Regions from separate parts of the Micromonospora sp. NPDC000316 genome, predicted to be linked through region 4. Evidence: riboswitches for the same ligand, from Rfam matches in the RefSeq annotation. Region 4 holds a riboswitch; each other region holds the start of a gene.
The links. A riboswitch is a leader RNA that binds a small molecule or an ion and turns the genes downstream of it on or off. The one in region 4 is predicted to bind cyclic di-AMP.

Region 1: it holds a riboswitch for cyclic di-AMP, as region 4 does, so the genes downstream of both, ACFY2Q_RS02980 (NlpC/P60 family protein) here and ACFY2Q_RS09095 (coiled-coil domain-containing protein) in region 4, are expected to answer to the same signal.
Region 2: it holds a riboswitch for cyclic di-AMP, as region 4 does, so the genes downstream of both, ACFY2Q_RS00680 (coiled-coil domain-containing protein) here and ACFY2Q_RS09095 (coiled-coil domain-containing protein) in region 4, are expected to answer to the same signal.
Region 3: it holds a riboswitch for cyclic di-AMP, as region 4 does, so the genes downstream of both, ACFY2Q_RS07990 (C39 family peptidase) here and ACFY2Q_RS09095 (coiled-coil domain-containing protein) in region 4, are expected to answer to the same signal.

Annotation. Positions count from the first base shown of each region.
Region 1 is NZ_JBIAZG010000001.1:624,666-631,113, reverse strand. It holds gene ACFY2Q_RS02990 (NlpC/P60 family protein) at 1-682, shown strand, start outside; gene ACFY2Q_RS02985 (N-acetylmuramoyl-L-alanine amidase) at 749-2,722, opposite strand; cyclic di-AMP (ydaO/yuaA leader) riboswitch at 2,957-3,093, shown strand; gene ACFY2Q_RS02980 (NlpC/P60 family protein) at 3,107-4,147, shown strand; gene dcd (dCTP deaminase) at 4,211-4,789, opposite strand; gene ACFY2Q_RS02970 (pyridoxamine 5'-phosphate oxidase family protein) at 4,867-5,424, shown strand; gene ACFY2Q_RS02965 (zinc metalloprotease) at 5,493-6,448, opposite strand, start outside.
Region 2 is NZ_JBIAZG010000001.1:149,110-156,619, reverse strand. It holds gene ACFY2Q_RS00685 (carbonic anhydrase) at 1-222, shown strand, start outside; gene ACFY2Q_RS00680 (coiled-coil domain-containing protein) at 305-1,324, opposite strand; cyclic di-AMP (ydaO/yuaA leader) riboswitch at 1,329-1,459, opposite strand; gene ACFY2Q_RS00675 (YibE/F family protein) at 1,626-2,990, opposite strand; gene ACFY2Q_RS00670 (heavy metal translocating P-type ATPase) at 3,303-5,351, shown strand; gene ACFY2Q_RS00665 (metal-sensitive transcriptional regulator) at 5,358-5,654, opposite strand; gene ACFY2Q_RS00660 (heavy-metal-associated domain-containing protein) at 5,806-6,015, shown strand; gene ACFY2Q_RS00655 (hypothetical protein) at 6,030-7,001, shown strand; gene ACFY2Q_RS00650 (heavy metal translocating P-type ATPase) at 7,014-7,510, shown strand, end outside.
Region 3 is NZ_JBIAZG010000002.1:745,374-752,883, reverse strand. It holds gene ACFY2Q_RS08000 (CDP-glycerol glycerophosphotransferase family protein) at 1-1,627, shown strand, start outside; gene ACFY2Q_RS07995 (alpha/beta fold hydrolase) at 1,637-2,383, opposite strand; gene ACFY2Q_RS07990 (C39 family peptidase) at 2,508-3,356, opposite strand; cyclic di-AMP (ydaO/yuaA leader) riboswitch at 3,599-3,740, opposite strand; gene ACFY2Q_RS07985 (hypothetical protein) at 4,028-4,792, opposite strand; gene ACFY2Q_RS07980 (hypothetical protein) at 4,946-5,344, opposite strand; gene ACFY2Q_RS07975 (acyltransferase family protein) at 5,438-6,664, opposite strand; gene ACFY2Q_RS07970 (glycosyltransferase family 2 protein) at 6,893-7,510, shown strand, end outside.
Region 4 is NZ_JBIAZG010000003.1:183,591-191,100, forward strand. It holds gene surE (5'/3'-nucleotidase SurE) at 1-656, opposite strand, end outside; gene ACFY2Q_RS09085 (1-phosphofructokinase family hexose kinase) at 653-1,615, opposite strand; gene ACFY2Q_RS09090 (SRPBCC family protein) at 1,802-2,269, shown strand; gene ACFY2Q_RS09095 (coiled-coil domain-containing protein) at 2,328-3,395, opposite strand; cyclic di-AMP (ydaO/yuaA leader) riboswitch at 3,401-3,532, opposite strand; gene ACFY2Q_RS09100 (cation diffusion facilitator family transporter) at 3,675-4,592, opposite strand; gene ACFY2Q_RS09105 (HelD family protein) at 4,698-6,821, opposite strand; gene ACFY2Q_RS09110 (alpha/beta fold hydrolase) at 6,929-7,510, opposite strand, start outside.

The sequences.
Region 1 (6,448 bases), on a different contig from region 4:
TGACCTCGCCTCCCGCTACTACATGTCGGGGCCGTCGCAGGAGATCAGCGCGCTGCTGGTCAGCGCCAAGCCGGACACGCTCACCGAGCAGCTCACCCTCCTCGACCGGCTCGCCGCGCGGGAGCGCAAGGAGGTCGAGGGCGTGCTTGCCGTCCGGGCCAAGTACGACGGCGAGAAGCAGAAGCTGGACGGGCTGATCGCCACCCAGACCAAGCAGCAGAACGATCTGGCGGCGAAGAAGAAGCAGATCGACGCCGACATCAAGAAGCTCGAGGCGTCGCTGCCCAAGACCACTGTCAAGACCGCAGGCTGCCCGACCATCAACGGTGTGCTCAGCGACAAGGCCCGCACCGCCATCAAGACGGCCTGCGGAAAGATCGGCAAGCCGTACGTCTGGGGTGCCACCGGCCCGAACTCGTTCGACTGCTCCGGCCTGACCCAGTACGCCTACAAGGCGGCCGGGGTCAGCCTCACCCACCACACGGGCAACCAGTGGAACGAGGGCAAGGCCATCTCACGTGCCGACGCCCGCCCCGGTGACCTGGTGTTCTTCTTCAGCGACCTGCATCATGTCGGCCTGTATCTGGGCAACGACCAGATGGTGCACGCCCCACGCGCCGGTAAACCGGTGCAGGTGGCAAGCATCAACAACATGCCGGTCGCCGGGTTCCGCAGACCCTGATCCACATCACGCAACGACGACGGCCCCCGGTCACCGACCGGGGGCCGTCGCGGTTTCGTCAGTGGGTCAGCGGGGTGCGCCCACCGGGGACGGGAGCACCTGCACGTCGGCCAGGTCGACGTACATGATGCGGTGGCCGAACTGGATCTGCACGTACCTGTTGTCGCCGCGGATCACTGTCCAGTCGCCGGGCGAGGAGCCATCGACAGTGCTGGCCCGGTAGTACTCGCCGGGCAGCACCGCCCCGACGGCGTACCGCTGACCGGCGGCCAGGGTGTACTGCAACGGCGAGATGGCCTGGTAGGGCACGCCGGCCGGGTAGGCGGCCTGCTCCGGGTACGCCCGCCCGTACACCGGAATGGTGGCGCGGCCGGGCTTCGGGGTGACCACCACGCCGACGGTCCAGGTGGCGGTGGGCGCGGACTTCGGGTTGTGGAACCAGGCCCGCTGCCCGAGGTACCAGATGGCCGTCCAGTCGCCCTGCCGCCCGGCCAGCGCGTATGTCTGGCCTGCGGAGGCGCGGGCGCCGTGGTCCGACACCTCCATCGTGTTGGGGGTGCCGTCGGGGCGCAGCGCGATGTCGTTGACAAGCGGCGCGTCCGCGGCCGGCGCGGTGCGCAGCACCACCGACGACGAACCGCGCGACGGGCAGGGCACGCCGGGGGCGTCGCAGCCGATGAACGCCGGCCTGTTGGTGGCGTAGTCCGGGTCGATCCGGACCAGGCCGGTGGCCGGGGTGCCGGTGTCCAGCCGTGGCGCGTGCAGCAGGTCGAAGTAGTGCGTCCAGTCCCAGTACGGTCCCGGGTCCCAGTGCATCCCGCGCACTGTCGACGCGGTGGTGCCGGGCACGTTGTCGTGGCCGATGATGTGCTGGCGGTCAAGCGGGATGCCCAACCGCAGCGCGAGGTGCCGGACGAGCTTCGCGGACGTCCGGTACATCGCCTCGGTGTACCAGGTGCCCTGCGCGGCGAATCCCTCGTGTTCCAACCCGATCGACTTGGCGTTGACGTACCAGTTGCCGGCGTGCCAGGCGACGTCCTTGGTCTTGACGTGCTGGGCGATGTGCCCGTCCACCGAGCGCAGCGAGTAGTGCCAGCTCACGTACGTCGGGTCCTGGACGAGCTTCAGGGTGGTCGCCCAACTCGCCTCGGTGTCGTGGATGACTATGTATTCGATCTTCTGCCGCTTGGGCCGGTCGGAGAGGTCGTGGTTGCCGTAGTCCCCGTCGCCGAACGCCTCGTACGGCGCCGGGATCCACTCACAGGAGATGGTGCGGGGACATTCCAGCCCGTCCGGGCGGGCGAGCTTGCGCAGGCCCAGCCGGTCCAGCCAGCTGCGCTCCGGCCGTACCGTGCGGGCCGGCAGCGTGACCCGCTGGCCGTCGTCGGTCACCCGGGACTCGCCCGCGCCGATCGTGGTGAAGACCTCGTCGGCGAAGGCCGCCGCGGCGTCGGCGCTGTCCGCGCCTGCGTAGCGGGCCACCGCGCCGTACCAGGCGGCCGGGTCGGTGCCGGCGCCGACAGGCGCACCCAACTCCCGTTGGTACGCCGCCAGCAGCGCCGCTCCGCCCCGGATGTTCACGATGGCGTCGGTGCGTAGCGACTCCGGGGCCGCGCCGGTCAGCGCGGCGGCGGCGTCCACGGTCTGTAGGGCGGCGCTGGGCGGTGCGGGGTCCGCGGCTTGGCGGGGGGCCAGCGCGGTACGCGATTCGTCGCCGCGCGGGTCCTCGGTGCCGGCGTCGTGGTGGCCGCGTCCGGGCAGGGCGGCCACGTGCCGGGCGTCGGTCAGGTGCATCGGGCCGTAGCCGCCGCTGGTGCTCGGTGTGCCGGCGTTGCTGTCCCAGCGCGACTCCAGATAGGAGACGCCGAGCAGCACGTCGGTCGGTACGCCGTATTCGCTGGCGGCTGCGGCGTACTGCTGCTGACGGTCGGCTGTGGGTGCGGCGGCGGCCGGACTCGCGGACAGCGGCAGCGCGGTCGCGGCGACAATGGCGGTGACCAGCAGTGCGTGCCGGCCGGACGACAGGGTTGGATGGTGCATCGAACCCCCTAGATTGCGTGGGTAACTGTGAGGTCACCCTCCCGCCGGCCGGGAGCCCGCGTCAATACCTTTCCATATCTCGACAGGCTCAGAAGGAAACTTTCGCCCACGGTCCGTGACATCTCCGGACCGGTACGGAGTGTCACGGCCCCAGCGGTTGCGGATCGGTAACGGCCGTCTCTACTCTGGTCATTTGTCGGCCCGGTGGCAGGTCTGCCCGTCCCGGGCGGTAACGGACCGACACCGCCGAGTCGCTTCAACAGCGAGCCGGGGACCCAGGTTCCCCGGGGTGAATCCGCAGTTCCTGCGGTAGGGCGCCCACTTCCCGCCCGAACCCGTCAGCTAACCCGGTAGGCGGTCAGGAAGAAGGAGTACGGAACCCCGGTGGCACTCCATGCCCCGCGGCCGTCGTCCGGGCGGTCGGCGTCAGCCGACCCGACATCGACAGTGCCGCGTCCACGCTCGTCCCGCTTCGCCGCCGCCCTCGCCGCCCTCGTCGGCGTTGCCGTCGTCCTGACCGGCAGCGCCACGGCGGCCCACGCGGACCCGTCCGTCGCCGAGATCGAACGTCAGATCGACGCCGACTGGAACAAACTCGAACCGATCATCGAACGGCACAACGCCACACGTGCCGACCTGGCCGCCAAGCGCAAGCAGGCCGACGCCCTGGCCGCCCGGATCGCTCCGCTGGAGCGCCAGGTCGACGCCGCGATGGACAAGGTGAGCGCGCTTGCCGTCCGCGCGTACATGGGCGAGAACGTCTCCACAGTCAACGCCATGCTCGGCAGTCGGTCGCCAAGCGAGATGGTCGGCCAGTTGGAGATGCTCGACCGGTTCGCCCACAACCAGCAGCAGGACGTGCAGCAGGTGTCCGACCTGCGCGACGAGCTGGCCCGACAGAAGGCGCCGCTGGACGAGATGGTGGCCCAACTGACCCTTACCGAGGCTCAGTTGGCGGCGAAGAAGAAGCAGATCAACGCGGAGATCGATCGGCTACAGAAGCTGCGCCTCAAGGTGTACGGCAACGGCGGCGGCGGTCCACTGCGTCCGGCGCCCTGCCCGGCCAGCTACCCGGGCGGCGGCGCGGGCACGGCCGTCAAGTTCGCATGCGCCCAGATCGGCAAGCCCTACGTGTGGGGCGCCGAGGGCCCGAACTCGTACGACTGCTCCGGGCTGATGCTTGCCGCGTGGGCCAAGGCCGGGGTGTCCCTGCCGCACAACGCCGCCGCGCAGAGCCGGGTGACCAAGGATGTCAGCCGCGCCGACCTGCGCCCCGGTGACCTGGTCTTCTACTACAGCGACATCCACCACGTCGGCATGTACGTCGGCGACGGCTGGGTGGTGCACGCCTCCCAGGCCGGTCAGCCGGTCAAGATGAAGAAGGTCGACGACGGCCCGATCCACAGTTACGGCCGCCCAGGCTGAACCTCTGCTGGTCGAGGGCCCGTCGGGATCCGTCCCGGCGGGCCCTCGTCGTTCACCCGACCCTCAACGGGTCGGCCAGGCCCGCCAGTTCTGCCAGGAGCGGCTCGGCGTCGGCCCCCGCTGACCCTGGTAACGCGAGCCGTAGACCACCGAGCCGTACGGGTGGTCGGCCGGCGAGGAGAGCCGGAAGATGCAGAGCTGACCGATCTTCATACCCGGCCAGAGAGTGATCGGCAGGTTCGCCACGTTTGACAGCTCAAGCGTCACGTGACCGGAGAAGCCGGGGTCGATGAAGCCGGCGGTGGAGTGGGTGAGCAGGCCGAGCCGGCCCAGGCTGGACTTGCCCTCCAGGCGGCCGGCGAGCTGGTCGCCGAGCGAGATCACCTCCAGCGTCGAGGCGAGCACGAACTCGCCCGGGTGCAGCACGAACGGCTCGCCGTCCGGCACCTCGACCACCGAGGTCAGGTCGTCCTGCTGCATCGCCGGGTCGATGTGCGTGTAGAGGTGGTTGTTGAAGACGCGGAACAGCCTGTCGAGTCGCACGTCGATGCTGGACGGTTGGACCAGGGTGGGTTCGAATGGGTCCAGGCCCAGCGCACCGGCCTTGATCTCGGTGACCAGGTCGCGGTCGGAGAGCAGCATCGGACCACCATAGCGAGGCGGCCGGTGACCAGCGTGTCGAGGTCGCTCTTCGTACATTTGTTCGATAGAATGTCAGCATGGCTTCCTGGTCCGATTTCGCCGCCGACGAGCCCCGACTCGCCGACGGGATCCGCGTTCTCCTGCAGCAGTACGGGCCGGGCTTCGGCTACCTGGCCACGGTCCGCGCCGACGGCGGTCCCCGGGTCCATCCGGTCTCCCCGGTCATCACCGACGAGGGTCTGTTCTGCTTCATCATCGACTCGCCGAAGCGCCGCGACCTGGAGCGCGACGGCCGCTACGCGCTGCACTCGTTTCCGCCGGAGGAGAGCGACGACGAGGCCTACGTGGCGGGGCACGCCTGGCAGGTGACCGATCCGGCCCGGGTGGCCCGGCTGGCGCAGACCGCCCGAGCGGAGCCGCAGGTCGACTGGAGGCTCTTCGAGTTCACCGTCGACGTGGCGATGCTGACTCGCCGCGAGCACCACATCACTGGCATTCCTGGCCTCCCGCCGAGCCGTCCGGCCGTGCGGGTCTGGCTCGACCCGCACGCCCCGGCGGCGGCCGCGCCACTCGGCGTACCCCAAGCTCGCCCGACCCGCCTCAGCCGTGACGTCCAGTGCACGGCCGCCGCCTGACCACGGCCCGAAAGACGTCGGTGCCGGCTCCGTCGTGACGGAGCCGGCACCGGGTGTACGCGGAGAGGCTAGGCCCCGCGGTATGCGTTCCAGGCGGTCAGCATGCGGCTGGCCTGACCCGGGGTGAACTGGTACATGCACGAGTCGTAGGTGTAGTCCATGAAGTTGGTGATCGGGTCGAGCCCGGCCGCCGAGCAGGTGTTGCGCCCGGTCGGGCACTGGTAGGCCGGCGACGCCTCGGCCGGGGTGTCGCTGACGCTGTCACCCGAGCCACCGCAGCCACCCTGGAAGGTGTGGTAGAGGTTCAACCAGTGCCCCACCTCGTGGGTGCCGGTGTCGCCCTGGTTGTAGTTGGTCGAGGTGCCACCCGGCAGCGACTCGTTAAGCGCGACCACGCCGTCCATCGTGCTGAGGTTCCGCTGCGGGAAGGTCGCCCAGCCCAGCAGGTTGTTGCTCAACTCGCCGAGGTAGATGTTGAGCGTGTTCTTGCCGCCGGTGCGCAGCGAGGACTTCATCGACCGCTCCGCCGACGAGCCCTGCACGATCGGATACCACGACGGGTTCGTCACCCGGTTGATCCTGTCGAGCCGGAAGCCGAACGCCGTGACCGCGCCGCCCGTCGCACCGGCGTACGCCTGGTTGAGCACGTTGATCTGCGAGGTGATCATCGAATCCGGGATGTTGCCGCCCGCACGGGTGCTGTTCTCCTGGATCACGTGGACCACCACCGGGATGGTGACGGTGGCAAGCGCGGTCGCGCCGGCACCCATGCGGTAGTTGGCGCGCTCCCGCAGCGCCGCGGCCAGGTCGGCTTCCCGCTCGCGGACCTGGTCGGCGGTCAACTCGTTCGGGTCGTGCTTGGCAGCCCCGCCGGGCTTCATGCGGGCGTTGGCGTGGCTGTCGGCCGGCTCCACGCAGGCGCCGTCGGGCGCTGCCGAGAAGGCTGATGCGGCCGGAACGACACCCACCGCAGCGGTGCTGAGCAGCAGCGCGAGGGTCGTCGATGCGACACCGGCGGTGCGCC
Region 2 (7,510 bases), on a different contig from region 4:
ATCGACGGCATCGTCGACATCCACATCGCGCAGACCGTCGAGACGCTGCTCGGGCAGTCGCCCGTGCTTGCCGACGCGGTGGCGCAGGGGCGGTGCGCGGTGGTCGGCATGTCCTACCGACTCGCGGTCGGTGGGGTGCGACCGGTGACCGCCGTGCCGGCCGGCGACGCGACGCTCGACGCCGCCGCCCCGGGCGCGCCGGCGACGCCCGCCGCCGCCTGACACGACGCGGGGCGTACCCCGCCAACTGCGAGAAAGGGCCGCCCCGCGCGACGCGGGGCGGCCCTTTCTGCGGTACGTGTGGTCAGAGCAGCGACATGTGGACGTGGTCGGTGTGGTTCGACGGCCCGCTGTACGACTTCCATCCGGTCGCCGGGAACCAGATCTGTCGGTTCCAGATCACGTAGTAGATGCCGAGTCGGTCGGCGTTGCGGATGAGGAACGCGGCGACGTTGTTGCCGTACGTGCGGGTGTCGTCGTTGTGCCAGGGGCTGAATCCGCTCTTCTGCAGCGACCAGTCGCAGGCGCGGCCCTTCGGGTGCTCCCACGGCCCGCCGGAGCGGTAGCAGCCGACAAACCGGTTGAAGCCGGCCCGCTTGACCTCCTTGTACGCGTGCAGGGTGCGTGGCGTGACGCAGCCGGAGGTGGTGGGGTCGTCCTCGCTGCACGACTGCGGCTTCCAGTCACCGTCGGCGGTGCGACCCGGGCCGATCCGGGCGACCGGCGAGGTGGCATCCACCAGGCCGCCGGTGAAGCCCTTCCCGCCGACGAGGGAGAGCGCCTTGTCCGCCTCGCTCTTGCGCTTCGCCATCAGGGCGGTCTGCTTCTGCTGCTCGCGGACCTCCGTGTCGAGGGCCAGCTTGGCCTGCTCGGCGCGGGCCTTGACCGTGTTGACCTCGGCGAGCTTCTTCTCGTTGACCATGTTCATCTCGTCGAGCGTCGCGGCGCGCTGGACGAACGAGTCGGGAGCGTCGCTCTCCAGCAGCATCGCGATCGCGCCGATCCGGCCGGTTCGGTACGACTGGGCGGCGATCTGCCCGACCTGCGGGGCCAGCGCCTCCAGATCGGCCCTGGCCCGGTCGACCTCTATCGCCAGCTCAAGCTGCCGCTTCTTGGACTTGTCCAACTTGGACTTGGCCGCGGAGTAGTCGCGGTTGGCCTGCTCGATGACGTCGTTGAGCAGCTTCGGCTCGCCGTCCTCCTCGTGCCCGGACGGTGTGGGGGTCGTCGGGGCGGCGTGGGCCGGGAGGGGCCCGGCAAGCACGGTCAGTGCGGCGATCACGGCCACCACGGGTGTCAACCAGCGGCGTAGGGGTGCCGTCACAATGTTCCCTTCCGTCGACCGCCGACCGGGTTAGCTGACGGGTTCGGGGCGGAAGCGGCCCCTACCGCTGATGCGGATTCACCCCACGTGCCTGGGTCCCCGGCTCGCCGGTTGGCGATTGGGCGGTGGCACCGCAGGCGCCGCTTCGCGCCTACATCGGTAACCGGCAGCGAGGTTACCCGAGAGTCGACCGGGTGAGCTACGCCTGGATGCCGACCAAAAGCGTCATTTCGCCATGGCGTTGAGTGACAAGTGACGTGGCCTTCAGGGCGACTGCCCGACCCGGTCACGCTGAGGAGTGTCACCATGCCGTATCTGTGCTCCTGTTCGAATGCGGCCACGGATCGGTGGCGGTGGGTGGGGGTGGGGTCCGCGTCGGGTCCGACTCGTCGGGTCGAGCCGTTCGCGGTGAGCCGAGAGCCGCCAGTGCCTCCGTCCGGTCCGGACGGGGTCGCGGGGCGGGAGCGTCTGCCGACGGAGTGGCATCCGGGCGCCCGGCCGCCGTCACCACTGCGGCCAGCCCGGTGGTCAGCGGCACGGCGGCGATCAGGCCGAGTGTGGCGACCGCGCTGCGGACGATCTCCTGCGCGAGGAATTCACTTGTGAGGATCTGCGCGATCGGCCGCGAGTCGGCGGTGAGCAGGAGCAGCAGCGGTAGTGATGCGCCCGCGTACGCCAGGACGATTGTGTTGACCGTGGAGGCGATGTGGGCGCGGCCGACCCGGGTGGCCGCCCGGTAGAGCTGCAACCGGGTCAGCCCCGGGTTGGCGTTCGCCAACTCGGTGACGGTGGCCGCCTGGGTGACCGTCACGTCGTCGAGCACCCCGAGCGAGCCGATGATGATCCCGGCGAGCAGCAGGCCGTGCAGATCCACGTCGCCCTGGAACATCGACAGCGTCGTCGCCTCCTCGCTGCCGAAGCCGGTGAGGTGGGTCGCGGCCGTGGCGATTGTGGCGAGTACGCCGGTGAGGACCAGGCTGCCCAGGGTGCCGAGCACCGCTACCGAGGTCTGCGCGGTGACCCCGTGCGTCAGGTAGAGCACCACGAACATGATCAGCGCCGCACCGACCACCGCCACCAGCAGCGGTGACCTGCCGGCCGCGATGCCCGGCAGCACGAAGGTGAGCAGGATGGCGAAGCTGGCCGCCAGCCCTGCGAGCGCGGCGAGGCCCCGCCACCGGCCGAACGCGACGATCGCGGCGGCGAAGACCACTGCCAGCCACAGCAGCGGCGTACCCCGTTGGTGCTCGGCGATGTTCCAACTGGTGGCGGCGGGATCGGTCGGATCGGTCAGTTCGACCATTATGACGTCGTCGCCCACTGCGACCCGGGGTGCTCCGGGCCCGGCGGGGATCGAGGTCTGGACCTGCTGCCCGGCGCTCGGCCCGTCCTCGACCCGTACGTCCACCGTGCCGCACGGCCCGTCGACGGCCGACGGGCCCTCGGGGTTCGCCGCCGGCGGGCAGGGCTCGGTCATCACCCGGGTCACCGTGCCGTGGTATCGCGGCACGTCCGCTTCGCCACCGGCCTGCGGTGACCCGTCGCGCGGCCAGAGCACCACCGCCGCGATGACTGTGGCCACGAAGAGCGGCACCACCGTCGCGACGAGGAGCCGTCGCACCCGCGGTGGGGCGGGCGGAGCGGAACGGCTGTGGTCGGAACCCAATGCGAGACTCCCAACGATCCGGTGCGGGGTACGTGTCAGCGGACCGGTCGGTTCACCGTTGACAGGGAAACGCTGCGAGAGGCGCGGTGGATCGCCAGCTGACGATCGTTCGGTCACGGACGGTGAACGCCCGACGGCGTCGACCGGCCGGGGCGCCACGACGTGGTGGCGCCGCAGCCTGGGTGCGCGGCGGCGGTTGGAGGGTCATCCTGCGAAATGCTAACCAGCCCACAATGGGGCTGCAGTTCGTGGCGGGGTGTCGGATTAGCGAACCACTCGCGTGGCGGCCCTCCGGCGGGGCATGTTTGTGGCATGCCCGCTCCGTCACCGCAGGACCCCGACCGCCAGCGGGACGCCGGGCACGCGGGGCATGACAAGCACGCCGGGCACGATCCGGCGATGTTCCGTCGCCGCTTCTGGGTCTGCCTGGTGCTCACCATCCCGGTGGTCCTGACCAGCCATCTCGTGACGGATCAGTTGGGCCTGAGCGGGGATGTCCCGGGCCGGTCCTGGGTGGGCCCGGTGCTCGGCTCGGTGGTGTTCTGGTGGGGTGGCTGGCCGTTCCTGGTCGGCGCGGTCCGGGAGGTGCGGGACCGCGCGCCGGGCATGATGCTGCTTGTCGCGATGGCGATCACGGTGGCCTACACCGCCTCGCTGGCCACCAGCGTGGGCGCCTTCGACCTGGACTTCTGGTGGGAGTTGGCCGCGCTGGTCACCATCATGCTGCTCGGTCACTGGCAGGAGATGAAGGCCATCGGGCAGGCGCGGGGCGCGCTCGCGGCGCTGGCCGCGCTGCTGCCGGACGAGGCCGAGCGGGTGGCCGCGGACGGCCGGGTCGAGGCGGTGCCGGTGACCGACCTGCGGATCGACGACGTGGTGCTGGTCCGCCCGGGAGGTCGGGTGCCGGCGGACGGCCGGATCGTCGAGGGTGACGCCGAACTGGACGAATCGATGATCACCGGTGAGTCCCGGCCGGTGGCGCGGTCGACTGGCGACCGGGTGGTGGCCGGCACGGTTGCCACCGACTCGGCTGTCCGCGTCCGTGTCGAGGCGCTCGGGGAGCAGACCGCTCTCGCCGGTATCCAGCGGATGGTCGCGCAGGCGCAGGCCTCCGGTGGCCGGGCGCAACTGCTGGCCGACCGGTTCGCCGCCGCGCTGTTCTACGTGGCCACCGGCACCGCTGTGCTGACCGTGCTGGTCTGGACCGCGCTCGGTCAGCCCGACGAGGCGGTGGTCCGCGCGGTGACGGTTTTGGTGATCGCGTGCCCGCACGCGCTCGGTCTGGCCATCCCTCTGGTCGTCGCGCTCTCGACCGCGCTGGCGGCGCGGTCCGGGATCCTGGTCAAGGACCGGTTGGCGTTGGAGCGGATGCGGACCGTCGACGCGGTGCTCTTCGACAAGACCGGCACCCTCACCCGGGGCGAGCACGTGGTCACCGACGTGGTGGTGGCGGCGGGCGTCGAGCGGGACGAGGTGCTGCGGGTCGCGGCGGGCGTCGAGTCGGACAGCGAGCATCCGCTGGCCCGGGCGATCGTGACGGCGGCCGGGCGTGCCGGCCCGGCCCCGGCTGCCGGGTTCCGGTCGCTGCCGGGCCGTGGTGTGCAGGCCACCGTCGACGGTACGGAGTACGCGGTGGGCGGGCCGGCGCTGCTGCGGGAGCTGGGCCTGTCGCTCCCGGCGGAGCTGGAGAAGGCGACCGAGCGGTGGTCGGCGCGGGGCGCGGCGGTGCTGCATCTGGTGCGGCTGCCGGAGACCGTGCTCGGCGCGTTCGCGTTGACCGACGAGGTGCGTCCGGAGGCTCAGCGGGCCATCGTCGAGCTGCGCGCCGAGGGCGTACGGACGATCGCCATGATCACGGGTGACGCCCGTCCGGTGGCCGAGGCGGTCGCGGCCCAGCTCGGCTTCCGGCCCGGAGTCGACGAGGTCTTCGCCGAGGTGCTGCCGGCGGAGAAGGACAGCCGGGTGGCCGAGCTCCAGGGGCGGGGGCTGACAGTGGCGATGGTCGGCGACGGGGTGAACGACGCGCCGGCGTTGGCCCGAGCGGATGTGGGCCTCGCGATCGGGGCGGGCGCCGATGTCGCGATCGAGTCCGCCGGGGTGGTGTTGGCGTCGTCGGACCCGCGCGGGGTGGGTGCCGTGGTCCGGCTGTCCCGGGCGTCGTACCGGAAGATGCGGCAGAACCTGGCCTGGGCGGCGGGCTACAACGTGGTGGCGTTGCCGCTGGCGGCGGGGGTGCTGGCCTGGGCGGGTGTGGCGTTGAGCCCTGCGGTGGCCGCGCTGTTGATGTCCGCGTCCACAATCGTCGTGGCGCTCAACGCGCAGTTGCTGCGCCGGGTCCGTCTCGACCCCGCACCGGACTGAGGGTTGTCAGCCGCGCTTCATGAGCCGGCCGACCGCCGCCATCATCTCGGTGGCCATCTCGTCGGCCCGGCCCTCGGCCGCACCCTCGTGCATGCAGTGCCGCGCATGCCCGTCGAGCAGGCCCAGCGCCACCTTGTCGAGTGCGGCCTGGATCGCGGAGATCTGGGTGAGCACGTCGATGCAGTAGCGGTCCTCGTCGACCATCTTCTCGATGCCCCGGACCTGCCCCTCGACGCGCCGAAGCCGCGTGAGTAGCTCGTCCTTGCTGGCGGTGTATCCGCGGATCGGGGTCGGTGCGGTCATGGCGACCAGGATAGCGTACCCCCCGGGGGTATGCTACTGTCACTCTCGGCCGCGATACCCCCACCGGGTACCGGTACATGGCACAGCACGGGTCCGTCTCCGACTTACCCCCGGGGGGTATAGGCTCGGAGATGGCGGAGGGAGACATTCGATGGTCAGCACGACGTACCAGGTGAAGGGCATGACCTGCGGACACTGCGTCAGCGCGGTAAGCGCCGAGGTGGGTGCCATCGAGGGCGTACGCGACGTTCAGGTCGACCTCGGCACCGGCCAGGTCACCGTCAGCAGCGAGCAGCCGGTGGCCGTGGAGGCCGTCCGGGCCGCCGTCGACGAGGCCGGCTACGACCTCGTCGAGGCGTGATCGGGAGGCCCGGGATGAACACGGTGACCAGGCTGGGCGGTTTCGCCCTCGGTCTCGCGGCGGTCTTCGGCGCGGCGTACGGGATCGGCCGGGTCGCCGATCCGGCCACCCCGGCCGCCGAGAGCCGCCACGACGGCAGCGCCGCACACACCTCGGGCCCCACCAACCACGACGAGGCGGCCGGGCTGCTCCCCGGCGGTCTGCTCGTCTCCGACCGCGGCTACACCCTCGAACCGGTCGCCGCCCCGGCCGGCGAGTTCGCGTTTCGGATCGCCGGGCCGGACGGTCGCCCGGTGACCCGGTACGACGTGGCGCACGACAAGCGAATGCACCTGATCGTGGCCCGACGGGACCTGTCCGGCTTCCGCCACGTCCACCCCGACCTCGCACCGGACGGCACCTGGCGGGTCGACACCCCGCTGGCCGGCCCCGGGCAGTGGCGGGCATTCGCCGACTTCACCCCGACCGGCGGTGAGCCGCTGACCCTCGGGGTGGACGTGACAGTTCCCGGTGCGCTCACCGAGCGGCCCCTGCCCGCCCCGGCCACAAGCACCACGGTCGACGGCTACACGGTGACCCTGACCGGTGAGCCGCAGCCCGGCCGCGCATCGCCGCTCACCCTGACGATCAGCCGGGACGGCCAGCCGGTCACCGACCTGGAGCCGTACCTGGGCGCGTACGGGCATCTGGTGGCGCTGCGCCGGGGTGATCTGGCGTACCTGCACGTACACCCGGACGGGACGCCCAGCGACGGGCGGACCAGGCCCGGCCCGGACGTCACATTCCTCGCCGAGGTGCCGTCGGCCGGCAGCTACCGGCTCTACCTCGACTTCCGGCACGGCGGGAGTGTGCACACCGCCGAGATCACAGTCGTGGCCGGCACGCCGACCGCGGACGCCCCGACGGCAGGCGCCGACCCGACCCCGAGCGGACCCGCACCGACCGACGGCGCCGACCACGGCACCCCCGGCCACGGGCACAACTGACGGGACCAGACGATGACCACGACCAGCAGACCGCTGCCCGAGGCGCCGAACCGGATCGAGCTGGCCATCGGCGGGATGACCTGCGCCGCCTGTGCCGCCCGGATCGAGAAGAAGCTGAACCGGATGGACGGGGTCAGCGCCACCGTCAACTACGCCACCGAGAAGGCGACAGTCCGGTACGTCGACGACGTCACGCCGGACGACCTGATCGAGACCGTGCAGAAGACGGGCTACACGGCGGCTCTGCCGTCGCCGCCGACCACCGCCGAGGAGCCGGTGGACCCGCTGCGCGGGCCGCGTACCCGGCTCTGGGTCTCGGTGGTGCTCAGCGTGCCGGTGATCGTGCTGGCCATGGTGCCGCCCTGGCAGTTCGACTACTGGCAGTGGCTGTCGCTGACCCTTGCCGCCCCGGTGGTGGTCTGGGGTGGGCTGCCGTTCCACAGGGCCGCGTGGACCAACCTGCGGCACGGCGCGGCGACGATGGACACTCTGGTCTCGCTCGGCACCCT
Region 3 (7,510 bases), on a different contig from region 4:
CCTGGCGTTCGTCGTGGTGGCGCTTACCGGCGCCACCGGGTGGGGGCTGGCGCTTGGGATCGCCGCCCTGGCCGCGGCCGCCGCCGAACAGCGGATCCGGCCCGGCGCCGACCTCGTCGCCGAGACCGCGCTGATCGCCGCCGCCGTGCTTGTCGGCTACTCCCGGCGGCTTGACGACGGGGTCGACCTGGCGCTTGTCGCGACCGCGCTTGTCGTGCTCGGGCTGGTGCTGCTTGTGGGGCCGCTGCGCACCGCCGGCAACCTGGAGATCCGGGCGGCCAACCTGCCGGTACGGACCTGGACCCCGCTGATCGTGGGCCATCTCGGTGTCGGCGTGCTCGGGCTGCTCGCCGCCGTGGCCCTGGCCGCCGCCCTCGCCCTGCCCGCCGCCGTCGCACTGGCCGCCAGCCTGCTCGTGGGCGCCGGCGCCGGGGCTGTCGCGCTGGACCTGGCCCGGCGGCGGTTCCGGCCGAGCAACGGCGGCGGCTCGGTCGCCCGCGCGCTGCGCCGGCACCAGCCGGAGTTCCTGCTCCACTTCTCCGCGCCGCCCGGCTCCGAATACCAGGTCACCATGTGGCTGCCGTACCTGGAGCGGATCGGCCGCCCGTTCATGGTCATGGTGCGTGAGCCGGAGTTCCTCGCGCCGATCGCCGCGGCCACGAACGCGCCTGTCGTCTACTGCCCCACCCTGCGGACCATGGACGACGTGCTGGTGCCGAGCCTGCGGGCTGCCTTCTACGTCAACCACGGCGCGAAGAACAGCCACTGCATCCGGTTCACCCAGCTCACCCACGTGCAGTTGCACCACGGCGACAGCGACAAGGCGCCCAGCGCCAACCCGGTGTCGGGAATCTTCGACCGGATCTTCGTGGCCGGTCCGGCGGCGATCGACAGGTACGTCCGTGCCGGGGTGCAGATCCCGGCGGAGAAGTTCGTCGTGGTGGGCCGGCCGCAGGTCGAATCGATCGAGGTACGCCCCGAGCCGACGGTCGGCCTGGCCCACCCCACGGTGCTGTATACGCCGACCTGGACCGGGCACCACGCCGACGCCGACTACTGCTCCCTGCCGGTGGCCGAGGAGCTGCTGCGGCGGCTGCTGGAGCGTGGCGCGACGGTGATCCTGAGGGCCCACCCCTACACCGCGCAGAACCCGACGTCGGCCCGTCAGTTGGGCCGGCTCACCGAGCTGCTGGTCGCCGACCGCAGCCGCACCGGCCGGCAGCACGTGGTCGGCGCGGCGGCTCGGGAGCTGAGCCTGACCGAGTGCGTCAACCGCTCCGACGCGCTGATCTCCGACGTGTCCGGAGTGATCTCGGATTACCTCTACTCCGGCAAGCCGTACGCGGTCACCGACATGGGCGACGAGGGCGACCGGTTCACCGAGAACTTCCCGCTGGCCGGGTCGGGCTACGTGCTGCGGCGGGACATGTCGAACGCGGTCGAGGTGCTGACCTCGCTGCTCGACACCGACCCGCTGGCCGAGGCGCGCTGGGCCACCCGCCGTCACTACCTGGGTGACTTCCCCGCCGACACGTACGCCGAGGCGTTCCTGACCGCCGCCCGCCGCGAGTTGGCGCCGGCGCACCAGACGATCGAGCGGCCGGCGCAACTCACTCCCCTGACCTGACGCCGCCGCTCAGCGGTACGCGTCCAGCAGCGCCAGCACTGCCGCCGGGTCCTCCACGTGCGCGTTGTGCCCGAGACCGGGCAGCGTGGCGACCGGCACGCCGTACTCCTTGAGCTGCGCGTCGGTGACCATCGGGTCGTGCTCACCGCGCGCCAGCACCACAGGCACGTCGGTCGCCGCCAGCAGCGCGGCGAGATCGGGATCGCCGACGGCGAACGCGCCCGTGTCCATGGCGAGGCGCCACCGACCGTCGACCTGGCGCAGGCCGGCGTCCACGATCGGGGCGTCCGGCGGGACCAGGCCGGCCAGGCCGGCGACCCGCAGGTAACGGCGGGCCGCCTCGGCGCGGCTGGCGAACCAGCTGACCGGGCGGGCGGCGAGGTCGGCGGCGCGGGTCAGCTCGTCCGGTGACCAGACGGCCTTGATACCCAACCCGACGACGGCGTCCACAGGCGTCCCGGCGGCGCGGGCGGCCAGCGCCAGGCCGACCACCCCGCCCAGCGAGTGCCCGAGCACCACCACGCGGTCGCCGGGCGCCAGGGCCTGGGCGATCCGCTCGGCGAAACCGCTGAAGGAGTACGACGGCAGCGGGGCCGACCAGCCGTGGCCGGCGAGATCCGGTGCCAGCCACCGCCCGGGCCAGTGCCGCTCCAGAAGCGGGGCCCAGGGCAGCCAGACGTCACCTGTCGCCCCCATGCCGTGCAGCAGAAGCAGGACCGGCCTACGGTCGGCGTGACCACCCGATTCATCCACCACGGCCGCAGTCTCCCACGGTTCACAGCCCGCGACGAGAGCCGTCGCCCCCGCATCGACGAAGACGCCACGAGCGCCGGCCCCTTGTGGGGGACGGCGCTCGCGGCGTCTTCGGACTCCGCCTGGGTCAGGCGGAGTAGCCTCGTGTGGCGATCCAGTTGGCCAGGTCGATCGTGGTCATCCAGTACTCGGGGTAGGCCGCGTTGGCCGAGTCGGCGATCCGCACGGTACGGCCGTCGTCCTTGTAGCCCACCACCGCGATGTAGTGCCCGCCGCCGTAGGAGTGCCAGCCGCCGCCTGTGTCGACGGCGTCACCGGCGACGTTGGCCACCACGCCGCGACCGTCGGTGATCGCGGTGACGACGTCAGCCTGGAGGCGGTCCATCTGGGCCGGGCTGGGCGAGCCGGCGAACATCCGGGTCTGGTACGGAGAGCCCTTGACCTCGGCGTTGAGCACCCGGGTGGTGTCCAGGGCCGAGTTGGTGCCCATCTCGGTGGTGCCCAGCTCGGCACCCAGCTGACTCTGGGTGCGGTTGATGCCGGCGGCGCTGAGGGCGTTGCGGGTGGCAGCCGGGCCGCAGTTGTAGTACGTGTTCTGCACCTGGTAGTCGTAGTCGAGCACCTTGGTCGCGGGCGGCTTCGGCGCTGCCTTGGCGGTCAGGTCCGGGTCGCTCTTGGCCTTGGCGGCGGGCGGGGCGGCGCTTGTGGCCGGCGCGGCGGTTGTCGGCGCGGCGGTTGTCGGCGCGGTGTTTGCCGAGGGGGGCGCGACGCGGGCCTCGCTGCGGGACGCGGCGGTGTCGCTGCGCATCTCGGCGACAGTTGTCGCTGTGTGCTGGCTGGCCGGGGCGTCATCGGCGCCGGCGGCCAGGGTGCCTGCGGTGGTCGCGATGACGAGGACCGCGGCGGAGGCGGCGGCGATCTGGTACGGACGTTCGGTGGCGAGGCGACGCAGTTGACGCTGCAGGGTGTGCTTCACGGTTCCTCCACGGTTCGGGGGGAGAGCGGCACACCGGGGCAGCCCGGTATCCGTGCAGGCGCCAGCGCGCGGACCGTGGTCCGCGGATGGTGAACCGCTCAGGGGTACGCCCGGCGCGGCCGGGCGGGGATGCGGTGGCCCGGGGGGTCAGCTCACCGTCACGAGACGGACGAGCGCGGGTACCGCGACGCCGTGAAGGCGGAGGAATGGCGCAGGGGTGCAGGGGTGCTGCATGAAGATGGAACTCCTTCCGACACCGCCTACCGGGTTAGCTGACGGATTCGGGCGGGAAGATCGCCCTACCGCGGGCCGTGGCTCGCGGATTCACCCCAGACGTACGTGTGGGTCCCCGGTTCGTTGATCACGATTGAGCGGGTCAGCGCGGCGTCGCCACTTGCGATCAATTACCGCACTCGACGGCACGACACTACTGGCCGGCCTTAACCCCTGCCAAGCCTGGCTCAGCTGCGTAAACCCCAAACGGCGCGACAATTTCTGGGCGTATTGCCGCTGACGTGACTCGATAGGACGAGCGGTTACGGCGGCACCTCAGGTCGACAATCGGACAGGCCGTCGACAATGGCGACACATCCGCGCGAACAATCCGGCCGAACGCGCCAGCCGCCCGGTTTCCGGGGCGTGTGACCGGGCTCACCGAATATTCGGGGCGATCAGCCCACCCGGGCCGGGCGCCACCGCGCCGCAGCCGCCGGAAGGGCCGCCGCCACGCGCACGGGTCGGCGGGGCATCGCCCGGGTCGGCCGCAGCCGGGCCGCCGCCGCGTACGCCTCGTCGGCCAGGGCGCGAGCCGAGGACGCGGCCAGTTCGGCGTCGCGCCAGGCCGACCGTTCCCGCGCGGCGGCGACCTCGTAGTCGGCTCGCCTCGCGTTGCGGATCGCCCGGCTGAGCAGCGCCTCCTGCTCCACCGGGTGCCGGCGCGGATCCCAACCGTGCCGGTGGCCGAACACGTCGCTGAGCTGCCGCATGGCCAGGTCCCCCCGCCAGTGCGCCGCCATCGCCGCCTGGTGCAGGTAGCGCTCCCGGGCGGCGTACTCGGCGGGCGTACGCGGCGTACGCGGGGTGGGCAGCGCCCCGGCGCCCGCGAACCGGCGGGCGGCGGCGTCCGCCTCGTCGTACCTGACCCAGGCCCGCTCCACCTGCTCCTGAGCGGTAAGCCAGTCGGCGCGTCGACGACGGGCGGTCTGCGCCGCGCCGGCCGCGGCGACGGCCACCTCGTCGGCGTACCGGCGCAGGTCGGCGGCCTCGGCGGCGGCCAACTCCCGGGCGGTGGGCGCCGGGTCGACAGCCGGCGTGTCCCGCTCGGGACGGGCGACCAGGACAGCGAGCACGGTAAGCGCCAGCAGGAGCAGGAGCGACCAGATGGCGGCGGCCTGCGGCACCTCGGTCAGGAACTGGTAGAAGACGATGGTTTCCATGGTCGGCACCTCGGCGAGAGAGCGTTGCGATGGGAAGCCGCACGACCGTCCGAGCCAGGGCGGGGCCACGGGTCGGCGGGGTGCGGAGCGGCGTGTCGACAGGTGCGGTGGCGGGACGGGCGTCCCGGAGGGCGGGACGGGCGTCCCGAGGGCTCAGCGCCCGGGTGGGGCGCGAGGACCCGGGCTGGCCGGGTCGTCGGCGTGGGGCAACCGGTCGGCGGTCGGGCCCGCCGGCACCAGCCCGACCGCGACGGCGGGCACGGCACCCACGCCGCCGGGCGGTGCCGGCTGCGGGTCGGTCGCGCGCACCGAACCGGTCTCGTCGGCGGTCATCTCGGCGGAAGCCGGGTGCCCGACGCCGACCACCGAGGCGGGCTGGTGCGACGACACGGCAGACCCGACGGCGAACGTCCCGGCGGCCGGCGACGACGCCGCACCCGGGGCGGCCCAGGCACCCAGCGCGAGGGCGGCGACGACGGCGAGGCTGGTCAGCACCCGTGTCGCCCAGCGCGCCACCCACCACAAGGGACAGGTGAGCGCAACCGGAAGCACGGTCCCACGCTACCGCCGGGCCCGATCGGGCGCATCGGCAGCGGGCGTGTCGGCACACGCCGCGCCGAAGGCGTCCGACCAGGACGGCTCCCGTCAGCGCGAGTCGGCGTACGTCGATCGCTCGTCGGGCTTGTCGGCGCCTCCGCTGCCGGCGGCCTCGCTGCCACGGGCCTCGCTGCCGGCGATCTCGGTGTCGCCGTTCCGCTGCCGGGGGACCGCCGCCGGCCGGGGCGTGCGGCGCGGCGCGAGCCGGCGCATCAGCGGCGTCTCGACGAAGCGGTGCAGCAACCCGGCAAGGGCCAGGCTCACGACCAGGAACCCGAGCACCACCGCCGGGCCACGCCAGCCACGGAAGCCGGTCCCCCAGTCCCCGCTCCAGCGCAGCACGCTCGTCATCACCAGCACATGCACCAGGTAGAAGGCGAAGGAGACCTCGCCGAGCCAGACCAGCGGGCGGGACCGCCACGGCGAACGCCGCTCCCGCACGTCCGCGTCTGCGGCGGCGGTGATCACCAGCAGGTACGCGACCGCGAGCAGTGTGGTCCACAGTTCGGCGCGGATCCACTGCGCGGCGACCACCCAGGTCGCCACGAAGATCACAGTCGCCGCCGTCAGGCCGGGGCCGCGCCAGAGACGCCGACGCATCAGCTCGGCCGCCACCGCACCCAGCCAGAACTCCAGCGACCGCACGGGCGGGAAGATCTGGGTGAACCACCACCGGCTGACCTCCGGCACCAACTGCTGGGCCGGCCAGAGCGCGAGGATCAGCAGCGGCAGCGCGACGATGAGCGTCCAGAGCACCGCCGGACGGGCCCGGCGCAGCAGTGGCAGCGCCAGCGGCAGGCAGAGATAGAAGAAGAACTCGCAGGAGAGCGACCAGCTCACCGTGTTGATGCTGTAGAACCAGCCCGGCCGGGGATCCCAGGCCTGCAACAGCAGCAGGTTCTCCAGGGCCGCCGCCGGCAGCACCGGGTCGGCGAACCACCAGGCGACGAGCAGCGCCGCCGCCCACAGCACCAGGTGATTCGGATAGATCTTGGCGACCCGCCGGCGCCAGAAGGCGCGCCGGGAGTCACCCGGGCGGGCCGACCAGACCAGCACGAAGCCACTGAGGATGAAGAAGAACTGCACCCCGGACAGGCCGAGGGAGAACACCGCGTCGACAACTGCCTTGTAGTCCGGCTCGGCGATGATCCGCATGGTGCCGGCGTGGAAGCCGAACACCAGCAGCGCTGCGATCCACCGCAGCCCGGTCAGCGAGGGAAGCCGGGCGAACGCGGGTACGGGCGGCGTCACCGAGACGTCGGCGGTGCTCGTCATGCCGGGGTCCCGACGCTCCGCAGGGTCACCAGCACGTACGTCTCCTCCTGGGCGCGGGTCAAACGACGTGGCGGCCCCGGAAGGCCGCCCCGGGGCACCTTACCGGGTCACTCCCGGGTGAACCGGGCGGCGTTGTTAACCTTCCGCTCCGCCGGAGTTCAGGAATTTCACCTTCCGCCGCCACGTCAGGTTCCGGGGCTGTCCACCCCCGTCGTCGAATGTGGCGACGTGGTCAATGAGCCGACGCACGCACCGCTGCTGAGCATCGTCGTGCCGGTCTACGGTGTCGAGGCGTACCTGTACCAGTGCCTCGAATCGATCCGGGCCGGCATCCCGACGGGCGAGTCGGACGCGGTCGAGCTGATCGCCGTCGACGACGCCTCGCCGGACGGCTGCGGTGAGATGCTGCGCTCGTACGCGGCCGGACGCGACGGCGTCCGGGTCGTGCACCTGACCAGCAACGTGGGCCTGGGCCTGGCCCGCAACGCCGGCCTCGACGAGGCCACCGGCCGGTACGTCTGGTTCGTCGACAGCGACGACTGGCTTCCCCCGGGCACTGTCGCGGCGGTGCTGGACCGGCTGCGCGAGCACCAGCCCGACGTGCTGATGCTCGACCACCTGCGGGTGCACGAGGACGGTCGACGGGAGGTCGACGCGAGCAGCCACCTGCTGCGCGGGGTGTCGGGCGTGGCCCGGCTGGCCGACCAGCCGCACCTGCTGCGGGTGCAGCACACCGCGTGGAACAAGGTGATCCGCCGGGCGTTCCTCGACGAGTTGGAGCTGCGCTTCTTTCCCGGCTGGTACGAGGACATCCCGTTCAGCCACCCACTGCTGATCGGCGCGGAG
Region 4 (7,510 bases):
ACAGTCATCTGCACCTGACCGAAGCTCGCAAGCGAACCACGGCGCACCCCGCGCAGCTGCCCGTGCGGCAGGTCGGGGGCGTTGACGTTGAGCACGCTCTCCGGCGGCCCGGCGGTCAGTCGGGGCAGCAGGTCCAGGGCGACCCGCGCGGCGGTGCCCCAGTGCCGTTCGGCGTCGCGTACCCGGGCTGCGGCGTCGACCGCCGCGCCACCGCTGGCGGCCGTCGCCTCACCCGCCGACAGCACGTCGAGCGACACCGCCATCGCCCGACAGCCGTTCGTGGCGGCGGTGAACGCGGCACCGACAGTGCCGGAGTGCAGCACGGCGCGGCCGGCGTTCGCGCCCCGGTTGATGCCGGACAGCACCACGGACGGCGGCGGGCCGAACGCGCCGTGCAGCGCGATCAACGTGATGAACCCGGGCGAGCCGCCGACCCCGTACGCCGGCACACCCGGCAGGTCCGGCAGCGGATGGTCGTGCACCACCACCCGACCGTCCCGTTCCACAGCGCTCATCGCGGCGCTGGTGCCGCTCGCCTCCTCCAGCGGCGCCGCGACCACCACGTCCAGGCCCCGCTGCGCGGCGGCCCAGGCCAGCGCCTGGATGCCGGGCGCGGCGATCCCGTCGTCGTTGGTGATCAGCACCCGCAGTGTCATTTCTCGACCGCCCGGTCGGCCAACTCGTCGGGGGTGGTCCGCTCCTGCGGCCGGCTGTCCGCCGGGACCAGCCGGACCCGCTCCACGAGCCCGGTTATCGAGTCCAACCGGCCGGTGCCCAGGCCGTGCCGGGTCACGTTGAGCGCTCCGGCTGCGGCACCGGTGCGGATGGCGGTCCGGATGTCCCCGCCGCGCGCGACAACGGCGGCCACCCCGGCGGTCATCGAGTCGCCCGCGCCGCGCGGATCGGCGGCCTCCAGCCGGGGCATCTCCACCTCGAAGAGTTCCCCGTCGACGAGCGCCAGCGCCGGCTGGTCGGCCCGGCTCACCACCACCGTCTCGGCGCCGGCGGCGTGCAGTTCGTACATCGCCCGGGTCAGCTCCGCGCTGTCGTCGCTGCGGGCGCGTCCGTCGCGGATCAGCTCCTCGTGGCTCACCTTGAGGAAGAACACCCCGCCCTCCAGCGCCGCACCAAGATGATCACCGGAGAGGTCGACAACCACCCGGCTGCCGTTGGCGCCGAGGTCGGCGGCGAAGCGCCGGTACACGTCGGCCGGGACGAGCCACGGCGCGTTGGGCCCACTGAGGACGCTCACCTCCGCGCGGAGGCCCTCGCCGAGCGCCAGGTTGTACAACTCGTCGAGCTCGTGCCGGCTCAGCGGCTGCCCCGGCACGTCGGCGATCTCCTGCCGGGAGCCGTCCCGACGGTCGTGCACGTACCCGCCACTACCGGAGTCGCGGACCACCACCTTGAGGTCCACGCCCTCGCTCACCAGCAGTGGCTCCAGCACTTGGCCGATCTCCCCGCCCAACGCGGCGCAGAGCACCACGTCGACCCCGAGCGACAGCACCATGCGGGCCTGCCAGACGCCCTGCCCGCCGGGATGCAGGTGCAGTTCGGGCTGGTCGTTCGGCTGGTCCACCGTCACCGTCAGTTGCGGAGTGGGCGCGAAGACCATCACGTGCCCGCTCACCGAGCATCGCCGTTCATGTCTCCGCCCTCCGTCACGACCGGTGATATCCCCACAGCCGACGGTAGTGATAACGCACCGCGAATGCCTGGGCAACGGCCGGCGTCCGTCCGGGCGTTGCCAGCCTGACCGGGGTACGGGACGATCGTGCGACAATCGACGGCAGGAGCCGGTGTGTTCAGCAGCGATACGTTCAGCTACACCGTCCAGGCCCGTTGCTCGCTCGCCGACGCGGCGGCCTTGCTGAGCGACCTGACCCGCCAGGGCGAGCTGCATCCGCTGATCATCCGGGTTCGCCGGGTCCCGCCCCGGCACGGTGCCCGGGCCAGCTACACGATCAACGACCGGCTGGCTGCCGGCCCGCTGCGCTTCCGAACCACCTACCAGGCGGACGTGCTGGTCAGCGAGGACGACGAGATCGTCACAGTGGCCCGCCAGTGGCCGGCGACAACGGTGCGCAACCACACCCGGCTACGCACCGAGCCGGACGGCCTGGTGCGGATCGACGTGGAGATCACCCTGCGGGCGCCGGCACCCCTGTTCCGGTACGCGTTCCGTCAGGCCCGAGCCGCCCACCTGGCCCTGGCCGCCCGACTCGGCGCGGCCCTCGACCGCACCGGCGACCCCCCGACCCCCGCCTGACACACACCGGCCGGCGCCCACGTGAGCGGGGCGCCGGCCGGGCAGGGGTCAGGTCGGGTCAGTAGACGGACAGGTGCACGTGGTTGGTGTGGTCGCTGGACGGGTCGCCGCCCGCTCCGCTGTAGGACTTCCACCCACTGCTGGGTAGCCAGATCTGCCTGTACCAGATCACGTACAGCACGGCGAGCCGGTCGGCGTTGCGGATGAAGTACGCGGCCAGGTTGTTGCCGTACGTCTTGTCGCCGCCTGTGGCGTCACCGCCGAAGCCGCCCTTCTGCGCGGCGAAGTCGCAGGCGCGGCCCTTGGGGTGCTCACCTGAGCCGCCGGAGCGGTGGCAGGAGACGTACCTGGTGAAGCCTGCGGCCTTGGCCTGGTTGAGGGCGTGCAGGGTGCGTGGGGTGATGCAGCCGTTGGCCGGGGTGGGGTCGTTGATGCTGCACGACTCGGACGGCCAGGAGCCGTCGGAGTTGCGCGGCGCGGCCTTGGCGTTGGCGGTGGAGGTGCCCCGGTTGGAGTTGGTGTCGGCGGCGGTGGATTGCGACCTGGTGGTTGCCACGGTGAGGGCCCGCTCGGCCTGCTCCTTGCGCTTGGCCATCACCTCGACCTGCTTGCGCTGTTCGCGGATCTCGCCGTCGAGGGCGATGCGGGTGCGGTTGGCCTCGTCCTTGGTGGCGTGGAGGTCGCGCAGTGCGCGGTCCTCGTTTGCGGCGACGACGTCCAGCGAGGCGGCCCGGTCCATGAAGCCTTCGGGGGTGTTGGTGCTGAGCAGCGCCGAGACGGTGCTGAGTCGCCCGGTGCGGTACGCGACGCCGGCGATCTCACCGACCTTGCCGTTGCGCTCGCTCATCTCGGCTTCGGTGGCCTTCAGCTTGGCGGCGAGTTGCTGCTGCCGCTGAATGGAGGTGTCCAGGAGGCGCTTCGCGTCGAGGTAGCCCTTGCTTGCCGCGTCCAGTTGGGCCCGCAGGGCCGGGGTGCCACCCTCTTCGTCGTCGCTTGGTGCCGCGGCGGCGCGCTGGGCGCCTGGGGGAGCGGCCGAGGCTGCGCCGGCCGGGATCGCGACGCCGAGGGTGAACATCATGACGATGAGCGCCGCCAGTCGGGCGGCGGGGGGTCGTGCTGGTGCCACTGTGCGTGTCCTTCCGTCAGCCGCCGACCGGGTTAGCTGACGGGTTCGGGACGGAAGATCCCTACCGCTGACGCGGATGCACCCCAGGAACATGGTTCCCCGGTTCGCCCTCTCGGGTGATTAGGCGGCGGCCCCCACCGGCGCCGGGAGGGCGCCGCCGGGTGGTGGCCGGGAGCCAGCCTACCGGTGCCGGTGGGGCTGATGCAGCAATTGTGACTGAGGGTGCCCACGCGGTCACCAAGGATTCCGACTAAAGGGACAAATAGGGGCAGAAGCCGGTCACCAGGCGACGGCGCCGCAGGCTCCGGGTGCCGCCCCGGGTTCGATCTGCAACGTGGCGTGCTCGATCCGGAAGTCCTCCTGCAGGGCGGTACGCGCCGCGCTGAGCACCGCGCCGACCTCCGCGTCCGGGGCCATGGTCAGGTGTGCGGAGGCCACCTCCATGCCCGAGGTGAGCGTCCAGACGTGCAGGTCGTGCACCTCGACGACGCCGGGCACGGCGGCCAGCCGGTCGTGCACGGCGGTGACCTGGAGGTGTTCCGGTGCGGCCTGCACCAGGATGCGGACCGCGGCACGGCCGAGCCGCCACGTGCGCGGCAGGATGAACACGCCGATGGCGACCGCGACCAGCGGGTCGGCCCACCACCAGTCGGTGACCGTGATGAGCAGTGCCGCGCCGATCACGCCGAGCGAACCGAGCAGGTCGCCGAGCACCTCCAGGTAGGCGCCCTGGAGGTTGATGCTCTCCCGGGCCCCGGTGCGGAGCAGGGCGAAGGCGACCACGTTCGCGAGCAGACCGAGCACGGCCACCGCGAGCATCGGGCCGGCAATCACCTCGTGCGGATCGCCGAATCGGCGGATCGCCTCGATCACCACGTAGATCGCCACGCCGGAGAGCAGGACGGCGTTGGCGAGGGCGGCGAGCACCTCGAGGCGGTAGAGCCCGAAGGTGCGTTGCGGGTCGCCGGTGGCCCGTTGGGTGGCGGTGATCGCGGCCAGCGCCATCCCGATGCCGAGCACGTCGGTGAACATGTGCCCGGCGTCGGAGAGCAGAGCCAGTGAGCCGGTGCGCAGGGCGGCCACCGCCTCGACCACCATCAAGGTGGCGAGCAGCCCGAATGCCGCCCAGAGTCGGCCCCGGTGCTGGTGCGCGGCATTGGCGACCGAGGCGTGGTGGTGGTCATGACCTGCGCCCACGACACCCACCCTCCGTCGTCGTCCGGGATCGGGTCAAATGTATGCTCACATCGCTATGTATGCAACTGTGCGCCAGCGTCGACTCCGGGCCGCGCCAAATCGAATTCAGCCGGTCGGGTCGATGGTGGTGAGCCGCTGGGTGGCACGGGACAACGCGACGTAGAGCGTGCGGACGCCCGCCCCCGGATCCGCCCGTATCTCGCTCGGCGCCACAAGCACCACGCCGTCGTACTCCATGCCCTTGGCCTCCAGGCTGGTCACCACCTGCAACCGCGACCCGCCGAGCGTGCCGAGCCAACCGGCGACCTCGTCCCGGCGGGGGACCGGCGTGATCACCCCGACCGTGCCGTCCACCTCGGCCAACAGTCCGGTGGCCGCCTCCACTGTCGCGGCCTCCAGGTCGGCCGCCGGCACCACCAACTCCACCGGGTCGACCCCCGTGGAGCGGACCGCCCTCGGCAGCGGCAGGTCCGGATAGAGCCGGCGGATCTCGGCCGCCGCCACCGCGAAGATCTCCGCCGAGTTGCGGTAGTTGGTGGTAAGCGTGAAGTCGTGCCGCTTGCGGCGGCCCAACGCCTGGTCGCGGGCCCGGGCCAGCTCCTCCGGGTTGCCGGTCCACGCGGTCTGCGCCGGGTCGCCCACGACTGTCCACGAGGCGAGCCGGCCGCGCCGGCCGACCATGCGCCACTGCATAGGCGAGACGTCCTGCGCCTCGTCCACCACCACGTGCGCGTAGTCCCGGTAGTCCGCCGGCCGTTCCCGCGCCGCCGCGCGGGCCGCCCGCTGGCGTTCGCCGAGGGTGCTCAGCTCCCGGACCCCGCCGGCGAGTTGGAACGGGTCGCGCTTGGCTCGCGCCGGCTGCGCCGGCTTGCCCAGCAGCGATTCCAACTCGTCAAGCAGCGCGATGTCGGCGATGGTGAGGCCGTCGGTGTCGAGACTCTGGTACGCCGCCTCCAGCAGCCGGATCTCCGCGCCGGACAGGATCCCGCCCGCGTACCGGCGCAGCCGGTCCGGATGGGCCAGCCAGCCCAGCACGTGCCGGGGGTGCAGCCGGGGCCACCACGCCTTGAGGAACTCGCGGAACTCCGCCCGCTCGGCGACCTCGCTCTCGAAGGCCCGCTGCTCCGGCAGCCGGCCGGTGCCGGTGTTCAGACGACGGGCCTGCGCCCAGAGCGCCGCGAAGATCCCGTCGAAGCCCGCCCGGCGGGCCTCGTTGCGGCGGGCGCCCCGCTGTAGCGCGCGGTCCCGGATCGCGTCCAACTCGGCGCGGTCCAGCCGCAGCAACCCGCCCCCGTAGAGCAGCCGCAGCTCACCCGGCCCACCCGGTACCGCGTCCCGGGCGGCCCGCTCCAGCACCTGGCGCATCCGCAGCGAGCCCTTCACCGCCGCCACCTCCGGCGGATCGGTGCGGGTGGCGGTCATCCCCGGGAAGAGCGTGCCCAGCGAGTGCAGGGTCGCAGTGTCCTCACCGAGCGACGGCAGCACCGAGGCGATGTACTCGACGAAGACTGTGGACGGCCCGACCACGAGGATGCCGCCGCCGGCGTAGCGGCTGCGGTCGGAGTACAGCAGGAAGGCCGCCCGGTGCAGGGCGACGGCGGTCTTGCCGGTGCCCGGGCCGCCGGCGACGATCGTCACCCCGGAACCGGGCGACCGGATCGCCTCGTCCTGTTCCCGTTGGATCGTCGCCACGATGTCCCGCATGCCCCGGCCGGTGGCCTGGGACAGGGTGGCCAGCAGCGCGCCGTCGCCGACCACTGTCATCCCCTCCGGCGTGGCGGTGGGGTCGAGCAGGTCGTCTTCGATGCGGGTGACCCGCTCCCGCCGGGACTGGATCGTCCGGCGTCGCACCACGCCCAGCGGCTGCGCCGGGGTGGCCTGGTAGAACGCGGCGGCGGCCGGCGCCCGCCAGTCGACGACAAGTGTGGTGGCGTCCTCGTCGCGGATGCCGAGCCGCCCGACGTGCAGCACCTGACGGTCCCGCAGGTCCATCCGGCCGAAGACAAGTCCCTCGTGTTCGGCGTCGAGGGTGTGCCGCCGCTGGGCGGCGTGGAACACCATCGCGTCGCGTTCGACGAGCGCGCCGAACGTGCCCACCCGGGCCATCCGGTAGCCGTCGCGCTCGGCGCGGACCGCCGACTGGCGCAGCTCGGCCAGTCGGGCGTACACCCGGTCGAGATGCCGTTGTTCGACGGCGATCTCCTGCTCCAGGGCGGTCTGGTCGGTCAACGCACGCTCCTTCGATGTCGCCGGCAATCGGCGCGAACCGCGCGGGCCAACCGCAGAAGGGTACGGCCCTCGCTTCGGCCCGCCGCGCCCGAGGTGCGGGAACGTGGTCAGGCACCCGTTTCGACGGCGCTCGTGTCGCTGGCCTGCGGCGGCACGACGCACGAGGCGTCGGGCGGCGATTCAGCGAGCACCCGACGCAGGACGCCGGTCAGGGCGGCGTTCACCTCGTCCGGGCGTTCCATCATCAGCATGTGCCCGGCGCCGGAGCAGATGGTCAGTTCGGTGGCTGGCAGCGCGGCGGCGATCGACTCGGCGCAGGGTGGTGGGGTGAGCCGGTCCCGGTCGCCGACAAGGGCGGCGGCGGGCAGGTGGGCGAGCGCGGCGAGGGTGTCCAGCCGGCGCTGGGCACCGATCGAGGCGCGGAACCCGCCGATCGACCGCAGCGAGGCGCGGGCCACCGCCGAGGTCACCAGCCGGATGTCGGCCGGGTCGCAGCGGTCGCCGAAGAGCATCCAGCGGATGCTCGGTTGCAGTGCGCGCAGCAGCGGCCGGGGCGGCCGCCACGAGCCGCACCGGGCCAGCACGCCGGCCCCTGTCGTCTCGGCGAGCCGGATCAGCCGGGTGATCCGCGGCGAGAGTCCGTAGGCGGTGTGCGTGTGCCCCTCGGCGGTGGTCGAGACGAAGACCAG